Regions from separate parts of the Geobacillus sp. E263 genome, predicted to be linked through region 3. Evidence: riboswitches for the same ligand, from Rfam matches in the RefSeq annotation. Region 3 holds a riboswitch; each other region holds the start of a gene.
What was found. Region 3 has a riboswitch for S-adenosylmethionine ahead of FNL97_RS02575 (O-acetylhomoserine aminocarboxypropyltransferase/cysteine synthase family protein). Riboswitches for the same ligand answer to the same signal wherever they lie in the genome.
Positions count from the first base shown of each region.

Region 1: another riboswitch for S-adenosylmethionine. It lies ahead of FNL97_RS13875 (bifunctional homocysteine S-methyltransferase/methylenetetrahydrofolate reductase); the one in region 3 lies ahead of FNL97_RS02575 (O-acetylhomoserine aminocarboxypropyltransferase/cysteine synthase family protein).
Region 2: another riboswitch for S-adenosylmethionine. It lies ahead of FNL97_RS13385 (methionine biosynthesis PLP-dependent protein); the one in region 3 lies ahead of FNL97_RS02575 (O-acetylhomoserine aminocarboxypropyltransferase/cysteine synthase family protein).

Region 1 covers NZ_CP041632.1:2,703,096-2,706,371, forward strand. Annotated here, with positions in the region: gene FNL97_RS13865 (L-lactate permease) at 1-137, opposite strand, end outside; gene FNL97_RS13870 (helix-turn-helix domain-containing protein) at 262-819, shown strand; SAM riboswitch class I at 975-1,077, shown strand; gene FNL97_RS13875 (bifunctional homocysteine S-methyltransferase/methylenetetrahydrofolate reductase) at 1,154-3,004, shown strand; gene metH (methionine synthase) at 2,997-3,276, shown strand, end outside.
Region 2 covers NZ_CP041632.1:2,616,961-2,620,236, reverse strand. Annotated here, with positions in the region: gene FNL97_RS13395 (YjcG family protein) at 1-200, opposite strand, end outside; gene FNL97_RS13390 (GTNG_0744 family esterase) at 265-993, opposite strand; SAM riboswitch class I at 1,225-1,337, shown strand; gene FNL97_RS13385 (methionine biosynthesis PLP-dependent protein) at 1,414-2,517, shown strand; gene metC (cystathionine beta-lyase) at 2,522-3,276, shown strand, end outside.
Region 3 covers NZ_CP041632.1:516,229-519,504, reverse strand. Annotated here, with positions in the region: gene FNL97_RS02580 (methionine ABC transporter ATP-binding protein) at 1-314, opposite strand, end outside; SAM riboswitch class I at 410-518, opposite strand; gene FNL97_RS02575 (O-acetylhomoserine aminocarboxypropyltransferase/cysteine synthase family protein) at 648-1,958, opposite strand; SAM riboswitch class I at 2,029-2,132, opposite strand; gene FNL97_RS02570 (SCP2 sterol-binding domain-containing protein) at 2,225-2,572, opposite strand; gene FNL97_RS02565 (thioredoxin family protein) at 2,790-3,107, opposite strand; gene FNL97_RS02560 (toprim domain-containing protein) at 3,116-3,276, opposite strand, start outside.

The sequences.
Region 1 (3,276 bases), 1.3 Mb from region 3:
GAAAAAAAAGCCAATACGAAAGCCAATCCATACGAATAGACAGCGGTGTACATCGCCGGCATTTTCAGCCAAACCAAGCAAATAAGAGCGAATAAAATAGGTAACCCTGCTAATAAGAAATGAATCGCATCATGCATGGAACATTCCCCCTCCCCTTTTATCCACTATAGTGGATATATATATTATTCTCTACAGAAAAACTATAAGTCAAGACAAAATTTCCACTATAGTGTAATATATAATGAGAGGTGAAAGACAGTCATGAATTTTGGAAAAAACGTGCGAGAAGCGAGAAAGCGTAAATCTCTTTCACTCCAGGCATTATCGGAGCGCTGCGGGGTTAGCCGTTCGATGTTATCGCAAATCGAGAGAGGAGAAAAAAATCCAACGATTCAAGTAGCTTGCCAGATCGCTGAAGGGTTAGATATGACTCTTTCACAATTATTAGGGGAAGATGAGCAAAGCGAAGTCATTATCATTAGAAAAGATGAACGATATGTATATAAAGACGAACGGAGCGGCTTTGAGCGGCATCTTTTATCCCCTTCTTTTCCATCAAAAGGAATTGAGTTTGTTTTCAATCGGATTCCGCCAAAACAAGAGTCCGGTATTTTTCCAAAGCATAAAAAAGGAGTAAAAGAGTATATATCTGTAGCTAAAGGTAAGTTAAGGGTCGTGCTCGGAACCCAGTCATATGACCTCGAAGAAGGAGATTCGATGTACTACGAAGCTGATATGGAACATCGTTTCATCAATATCGGGGAGAATGAATGCCACTACTACCTAGTCATTGATTCCAATCATATACGTTCACTATAGTGAACAACACTACTTTTTAAGCATTATGCTTTTTTCTATTGAGGATAGAATATTTTCTTGAAAACGATTCCATTATATTGAATATTTTCAGAAAATGCTTTACATTATATATTAATTATATCGTTGAAGCGTTTGACTATAACTTCATAGCGAATTTCTTATCAAGAGAGGGGGAGGGACTGGCCCGATGAACTCTCAGCAACCTGGCGGAAGTCAAGGTGCTAAATCCAGACAGGCGAAACGCCTGGAAGATAAGAAGAGACGATACATAAAAAGTCTTCTTCTTATAGAAGGCTTTTTTCTTTTACTATCTTCATAGAACGGGGGAATGAGCGTGGGGCTTTTGCAAGACTTAAAAGAACGCATCCTTATCGCCGATGGAGCGATGGGAACGCTATTATACTCGCACGGCGTCGACCGATGTTTTGAAGAACTAAATTTATCAAAACCGGAAGACATCATTCATATTCATGAGGCATATATCGCTGCAGGCGCAGAAGTGATTCAAACAAACACATATGGCGCGAATTATGTGAAACTTGCCCGCTACGGATTGGAAGATGAAGTGCCATCGATTAACCGGGCGGCGGTACGGCTGGCAAAACAAGCGGCCAAAAATAACGCCTATGTGCTTGGAACGATCGGCGGATTACGGAGCATCAATAAAAGCGCCGTTTCCATCGAAGAGGTAAAGCGGACGTTTCGCGAGCAATTGTTTGTGCTGTTAAATGAGGATGTCGACGGCTTGTTGCTCGAGACGTATTACGATTTAGAAGAATTAGAGACGGTTCTTGCGATCGCGCGCAAAGAAACGGATAAGCCGATTATCGCGCACGTCTCCCTCCATGAAGTCGGCGTCTTGCAAGACGGCACTCCCCTTTCTGAAGCGTTGGCGCGCTTGGAGCAGTTGGGAGCCGATGTCATCGGTCTAAATTGCCGTCTCGGTCCATATCATATGATTCGTTCACTCGAGGAAGTACCGCTGCCGAAAAAAGCGTTTCTTTCCGCGTATCCGAACGCAAGCTTGCCGGATTATCGCGACGGACGGCTTATCTATGAAACAAACACCGATTATTTTAAAGAAACAGCGCTTGCCTTCCGTGAGCAAGGCGTGCGCCTGATTGGCGGGTGCTGCGGCACGACGCCGAAACATATCGAAGCGATAGCAAACGCCTTAACCGATCGGACACCGATTACAGAAAAAGTCGTTAAACAACGTCATGTTCCGATTTCTATCCAAACAAACGAACCAAATGCCGCCCCGCCGCTGCAGGATATCGTACGTAAGCGGCGCTCGGTGATCGTCGAGCTTGATCCGCCGAAAAAATTAGGGATCGCGAAATTTTTAGAAGGCGCCAAAGCGCTGAAAGAAGCGAACATTGATGCGTTGACATTGGCCGATAACTCGCTGGCAACTCCACGAATCAGCAACATGGCGCTCGGCTCCATCGTCAAAGAGCAGCTCGGCATCCGCCCGCTTATTCATATTACATGCCGCGACCGCAATTTAATCGGCTTGCAGTCGCACCTGATGGGCTTGCATACGCTCGGCATCACCGATGTGCTCGCCATTACCGGAGACCCATCGAAAATCGGCGATTTTCCTGGTGCTACATCCGTCTATGATTTATCTTCCTTTGATTTAATCCGGCTCATTCGCCAATTTAACGAAGGGCTTTCGTATTCCGGAAAACCGCTCGGGCAAAAAACAAACTTCTCGATTGCCGCGGCCTTTAACCCGAACGTCCGTCATTTAGATAAGGCTGTAGAGCGTCTGGAGAAAAAAATTCAATGCGGCGCCCATTATTTTATCACCCAGCCACTTTATTCCGAGCGGCAAATCGAAGAGGTGTATGAAGCGACGAAGCATCTTGAGACGCCGATTTACATCGGCATTATGCCGCTAGTGAGCGCGCGCAACGCCGATTTCCTTCATCACGAAGTGCCGGGAATTACTCTTTCTGATGAAATCCGCTCCCGCATGGCGGCATGCGCGAACAACCCCGTGCAATCTGCGCGCGAAGGAATCGCAATTGCCAAATCGCTCATTGACGCCGCCTTTGACTTGTTTAACGGCATCTACTTAATTACGCCGTTTTTGCGCTATGAAATGACCGTCGAACTCGTTCGCTACATTCATGAAAAGGAACAAGCCGCACAAGAAAGGAAGGTACTCCATGGGTAACATCACACTTGAGCAACAGCTCGAAAAAAAAATATTAATTATTGACGGCGCAATGGGAACGATGATTCAAAGCGCGAAGCTCTCGGCCGACGATTTCGGCGGAGAAGCATACGAAGGATGCAACGAATATTTGACGCTCACCGCCCCTCATGTGATCGAGCGCATTCATGAAGCATATTTGCAGGCGGGAGCGGATATTATCGAAACAAACACGTTCGGTGCGACAAACGTTGTATTAGATGAATATCATCTTGGCCATTTAGCGCTAGAGT
Region 2 (3,276 bases), 1.4 Mb from region 3:
AACGGAATGACATCTGTTTCAGCAGCGATTTTGCGCAGTTCCTTTACAATTTCTTTAATTTTCTGGTCGTCAGCTTCAAAAGGCTCTTTTAAGGTTAAATGCGGCGGAATGAGGGCGTAATGGCTGTCGTAACGCTTTCTATAGGAATTGGCAAAATCTTGTATTCGCTTCGAAGGAAATAAAGCAATACCATATTTCATAAAAACCCCTCCTTATGATAAGTAGTACTTAATTATAACAAAATTCCGAAGAGCATAGTAGTGTTTACAAAGAAAGGATATGCGCGATTGCACGCGGAACGTCAGGCTGCCAATATGTCCATGCATGACCGCCATCAAATTCGTTGTATTCATACAAAAATCCTTTTTGAATAAACGCTTCACGCGCCTTTCGATTTGGAGTGATAAAATCGCGCACATTTCCGTCCGTCGTTTTCACTGCTGTTTCGTTTGTACCTACCGAATGGTAAATTTGCAATAATGATGGTTCTGTAAATTGTAAAATTTGTTCGATGATTCCTTCATCGATATATGGCGACTGCATCGCAATTTTTCCAAATGTATGCGGATACAATAATCCTGCCATTAGTGATACAGTGCCGCCAAGGGAATCGCCGATGAGCGCGCGTCCTTTTCCGATTTGGTACGTAGGAAACGTTTGATCTAAAAACGGAACGAGCTCATGTGCTAAAAAACGCAAATAACGGCTGTTTTTCTTTCCGTTTGGATGATATTTCTCATAGCGGTCCTTAACATCGCGATATGGAATTCCGATGACAATGGTGCGGTCAATCTCGCCGTTTTCCATCAGTTGTTCAATAACGCTTTTTATTTTCCCGTACATAAAATAATCTTTCCCATCCTGAGCGATAAGAAGAGAATACTTATGAAGCGGGGAAAACGAACTTGGCAAATAGGCAAGCAGCGTTATTTCCTCATCCAGCTCATCGCTATAAATAGTGTAATCATGCATTGTCCCTTTTTGTAATGCCATGATGGATCCTCCAACAAAAACAGATTCACCTGTTATTGTACCATATTTTTGTAAAAACATGTTAACAAACACAGCAGATTATGATGAATATTTACATAAAAAAGCGCCGGGAGTTTTTCCAACGTATAAAAACAACGTGTCAATTTGAAAAATTTAAAAAATTTCTTGCAAACTTACGATAAATGAGGTACATTTTTTAGTAATCAGAAAAAATGAATAGTGAAGGATGCATTCTTATCAAGAGAAGTGGAGGGAACTGGCCCTATGAAGCTTCAGCAACCAGCCAATTTTTGGCCAGGTGCTAAATCCAGCGAATTGAATTTTTTCAATTCGGCAGATAAGAAGAAGCACTGATCGACGTATGGAAAAGTCTTCTTCTTAGAAGACTTTTTTTATTTTATAGAAGAGGGAGAGATACAGATGGAGAAAATGGAAACGTTATTGGCGCAAATCGGAAACCGCAGTGACACGGTCACAGGAACGGTCAATCCGCCCGTCTATTTTTCGACCGCGTACCGTCATGAAGGAATCGGGAAGTCTACCGGATTTGACTACATTCGTACCGGCAATCCGACGCGGAAAATCGTCGAGGAAGCGATCGCAAAGCTAGAAGGAGGAGACCAAGGCTACGCGTTCAGCTCGGGCATGGCGGCCATTCAGACGGTACTTGCGTTATTTGAAAGTGGGGATGAATTTCTCGTTTCCTCCGATTTATATGGAGGTACATATCGCTTATTTGAACGCGGCTGGCGAAAATACGGCTTGTCTTTTCATTATGTAGATTTTCGCGACATACGATTAGTAGAGAACTACATCACTGAAAAAACAAAAGCGATTTTTTTAGAAACACCGACGAACCCGTTAATGCAGGAGACAGATATTGCGGAAGTGGCAAAACTGGCGAAAAAACATGGGCTGATTCTCATTGTTGACAATACGTTTTACACGCCAGTTATTCAGCGCCCGATCGAGCAAGGAGCCGATATCGTCATCCATAGTGCGACAAAATATTTAGGCGGCCATAACGATGTGTTGGCAGGTCTCGTCGTTGCGAAGGGGGAGGAACTTTGCAAGCGGCTTGCGGAATATCAGAACGCAATTGGCGCTGTGCTTTCACCGTTTGATTCATGGCTGCTTATTCGCGGCATGAAGACGCTGGCGCTTCGGATGCGACAGCACGAAGAAAACGCGAAGCGAATCAGTGAATTTTTAGCGGCGCATGAAGATATTACTGATGTATTATACCCGGGAAGAGGCGGCATGTTATCGTTTCGTTTGCGCGAAGAAAAATGGGTCAACCGCTTTTTGCAAAGTTTACGATTAATTACATTCGCCGAAAGTTTAGGTGGAGTTGAAAGTTTTATTACGTATCCAGCAACGCAAACCCATGCCGATATTCCAGAAGAAATCCGAATCGCCAACGGTGTCTGTAACCGGCTGCTTCGTTTCTCTGTCGGCATCGAGCATGTCGAAGATTTAATTTCTGACTTATCGCAAGCGTTAAAAAGTATGAAAGAGGTGTAGGGAGATGGAACAACACGTATCTTTTCAAACGAAACTGCTCCATAATAAATGGAAAATGGATCCTCAAACGGGAGCGGTCAGTGTGCCGATTCAGCACGCTTCCACGTTCCATCAATTTGATTTTGACACATTCGGCAAATATGATTATAGCCGCTCAGGCAATCCGACGCGCGAAGCGTTGGAAGAGACGATTGCGGCGTTAGAAGGAGGGGTGCGCGGTTTCGCCTTCTCATCCGGAATGGCGGCGATTTCCACCGCTTTTCTCCTCTTGTCCAAAGGCGATCATGTGCTTGTGACGGAAGACGTTTACGGCGGTACATACCGCATGATTACCGAGGTATTGAGCCGCTTTGGCATTGAATATACGTTCGTTGATATGACGGATTTGCATGAAGTAGCTTCCCATATTCGCCCGAATACAAAAGTCATTTACGTTGAAACCCCATCGAATCCGCTTTTAAAAGTGACCGATATTCGCGGGATTGTGAAGCTAGCAAAAGCAAACGGTTGTTTAACATTTTTAGATAATACGTTTATGACTCCCGCGCTGCAACGTCCGCTTGACCTTGGCGTCGATGTCGTCCTTCATAGCGCGACGAAATTTTTATCGGGGCATAGCGACGTTGTTGCCGGGCTTGCTGTTGTCAAAGACGAGGAACTTGCCAAACAGCTGTACAAATTGCAAAACTCTTTCGGAGCGGTGCTCGGCGTCCAAGACGCATGGCTTGTGTTGCGCGGATTAAAGACGCTGCACGTCCG
Region 3 (3,276 bases):
AACGCAATGTTTTCGCGAACCGTTCTTGACCATAATAAATTAAAATGCTGAAAAATCATTCCGATTTCCTGACGGGCCTTTCGCAATTCCTTTCCTTTAATATTAGCAATATCCCGTCCAGCGACAATGACTTTCCCTTTGGTCGGTTTTTCCAATCCGTTAAGGAGACGGATTAATGAACTTTTTCCCGCCCCGCTATATCCGATGATTCCGAAAATTTCGCCTTCTTTAATTTGCAAAGAGACATTATCCACTGCTGTTACAGATCCATTGGCCGCTTCATATATTTTTGTCACGTTTTCTAATGTAATCATGCACATTTCCACCTTCCCTCATGTAAAAGACGGCTCGCCGCAAAAAGAAAGCCTTTCTGCTCAAGAGAACAGAAAGGCAATGATTACCGTTCTGTCTCTTATCTCTCAAAGCAGACGCTTTGTGTGAATTGGCACCATTTCAGCGAGTACGCTGACGGTTGCCGGGCTTCATTGGGCACATCCCTCCACCTCTCTTGATAAGAGCACAAAAAACACTTTATTCAATTAAAATCTCTCAATAATTACGAATGTGATTTTATCACTATATGTCGAATAGTGTCAATAGAAATGTTATATCATTATGGAAAATGGCATGATTATCATTTCTTGTGATTATGAGACGGAAACATCAGATGTAATTCCGGTAGCAGCCGCAATTGCCTGTTCTAAATCTTCGATTAAGTCATCGATATTTTCGATGCCGACAGATAGACGAACTAAATCTTCTGTCACTCCAGATGATTTTAGTTCTTCTTCGTTTAGCTGTTGATGTGTGGTGCTTGCAGGATGGATAATTAAACTTTTCGCGTCGCCAACGTTGGCAACATGCGACCATAATTTTACACTGTTGATCAATTTCGCTCCTGCCTCTCTGCCGCCTTTTACGCCAAATACAACGATGGAACCCGCTCCTTTTGGCAAATATTTTTTCGCTAGTTCTTTTGCTGGATGACTGCCATGTTCTGGATAAAGCACCCACTCTATTGCTGGATGACGATCTAAATACTCGACGATTTTTCTTGTATTCGCAATATGTTCTTTCATACGTACATGCAATGTTTCAAGACCAAGCTGAATTTGAAAGGCATTAAATGGGCTAATCGCTGGACCTAAATCGCGAAGCAGCTGCACGCGAGCTTTGACAATGTATGCAGCAGGTCCAAACGCCTCAGCATACACAAGGTTGTGATAGCTTGGATCAGGAGTAATAAATCCTGGAAACTTCGGCGAATTCCAGTCAAAATTACCACCATCAACAATGATGCCGCCTAAGGTCGTCCCATTCCCAACAAGCCATTTTGTGGCGGAATGGATCACGATATTCGCCCCATGTTCAATTGGTCTGCACAAATAAGGAGTGGCGAATGTGTTGTCGATAATGAGCGGAATTCCCGCTTCACGAGCGATTTGCGCCACCGCCTCAATATCTAATATGTGCAAACTAGGGTTGCCAATCGTTTCGGCGAAAATTGCTTTCGTTTTTGGTGTAATCGCTGCTCGGAAATTTTCCGGATTAGACGGATCGACAAAGTGGGTTTTAATTCCGTATTTCGGCAATGTATTGACGAACAAATTATATGTACCGCCATATAACGTAGATGCCGATACAATTTCATCCCCAGCTCCGGCGATATTCAAAATGGCCAGTGTAATGGCGGCCATTCCGCTAGCGAGAGCAAGACTGCCCACTCCACCTTCCAGCTGTGCCACCCTTTCTTCCAATACGGTAACCGTCGGATTGTGGATGCGTGTATAAATATATCCTTCTTCTTTTAGACCAAAAAGGTTCGCGGCATGATCCGTATTGGCAAATAAATAGGCGTTCGATTGATAAATAGGAACCGCACGCGCTCCAGTGGCAGGATCAGGCTTTAATCCGCCATGAATGGCTACTGTTTCGAAACGGTATTGTTTTTCACTCATTGAAACTCTCTCCCCCTTTACCTTTTATAATAAAACCCCTCTTCTTCTAAGAAGAGAGGGGGATGCACTCTTCTTATCTCTCAGAGCAATTCGCTCTGCTGGAATTAGCACCGTGTTGAAACAACCGGTTGCCGGGCTTCATTGGGCCAGTCCCTCCACCTCTCTTGATAAGAATGATATATACCATTTTTTCTGAATAATACTATTATTCCTCCTAATTGTCAATTCATTTTTTTATAAAAATTAAAAATAAAGAAATATGGTATTTAGCAAACATAGCGATACGGTTTTGACAAATGTAACAGAGACTCCAGAAGCAACATATGACGGAAACTTCCAGAAATGTGCACTTCTCGAAGCCGAATTTGTTGTTGTAATTTTAACCTTCCATTTATCAATGATTCCAGCGCCTCTTTCGATCCTCGAATGGTCACTAGCCGACGTTCATCTATCTTTTCCTTTTGACCGATTTTATATTTAGAAATCGCAACAACCGCTGTTTCTGTTTCACATTCAAACTGAACGTATAACTCTTCTTCTGGTAAAATCGGTGATAAATGATTTAATTTTTGAATTCGTTCTGTAAGCTGTCCTACTAATTCACACATATCCATTTTATACCCGCCTCCCCCATTATCCTGTCACTTCATTCATTTCCATAAAAAACAAGGAGAATCCTTTATAAAAATCTCGACAAATCGTCTGGAAAATAGGCAATATTCTCATCATTTCCCAAGAAATATGTCAAACGAAGTCAAATCACCGTTTATTTTAGTTCTTGCGCTGTCACCTTTAAGGGGAGGAGAGAATGAACAACATCTGTTCATTTTTCTAATTCTGAGGCAACATTTCCTTTATTGTTTCGTATAAATACGGTACAGAATGAAACGCGTATAATTTTTTTACAATATTGCCGCGATCAAATAAAAGAAGGCATGGAACGCTTTCAATTTTCCATGCAACCGCACGCTCTGGCATATAATTAATATCGGTCTTGTAAAATGGAATATGCGGAAATAGTTCCTCGACAACCTGGAGCATCCGCTCCGCAAGCTGGCAAGTGCCGCACATCGGTGTATATACATAAAGACAAGCCATATCTTTTTTATGAATAATGTCATCTATTTCTGGTAACTCTACTTTTTTCATTGCTACTTTCACCTTTTTAATAAATAATCGTAATGGACATCAAAGTTCGCGCGTAATAATACTTGGGCAATATGCCAATTCGGCGCTGCAGCCACTTCACGGTACATTCGGTCAATATATATATGTTCCGCTTCAGGAAATTCACGGCGAAACTGTTTTCGTAATTTTT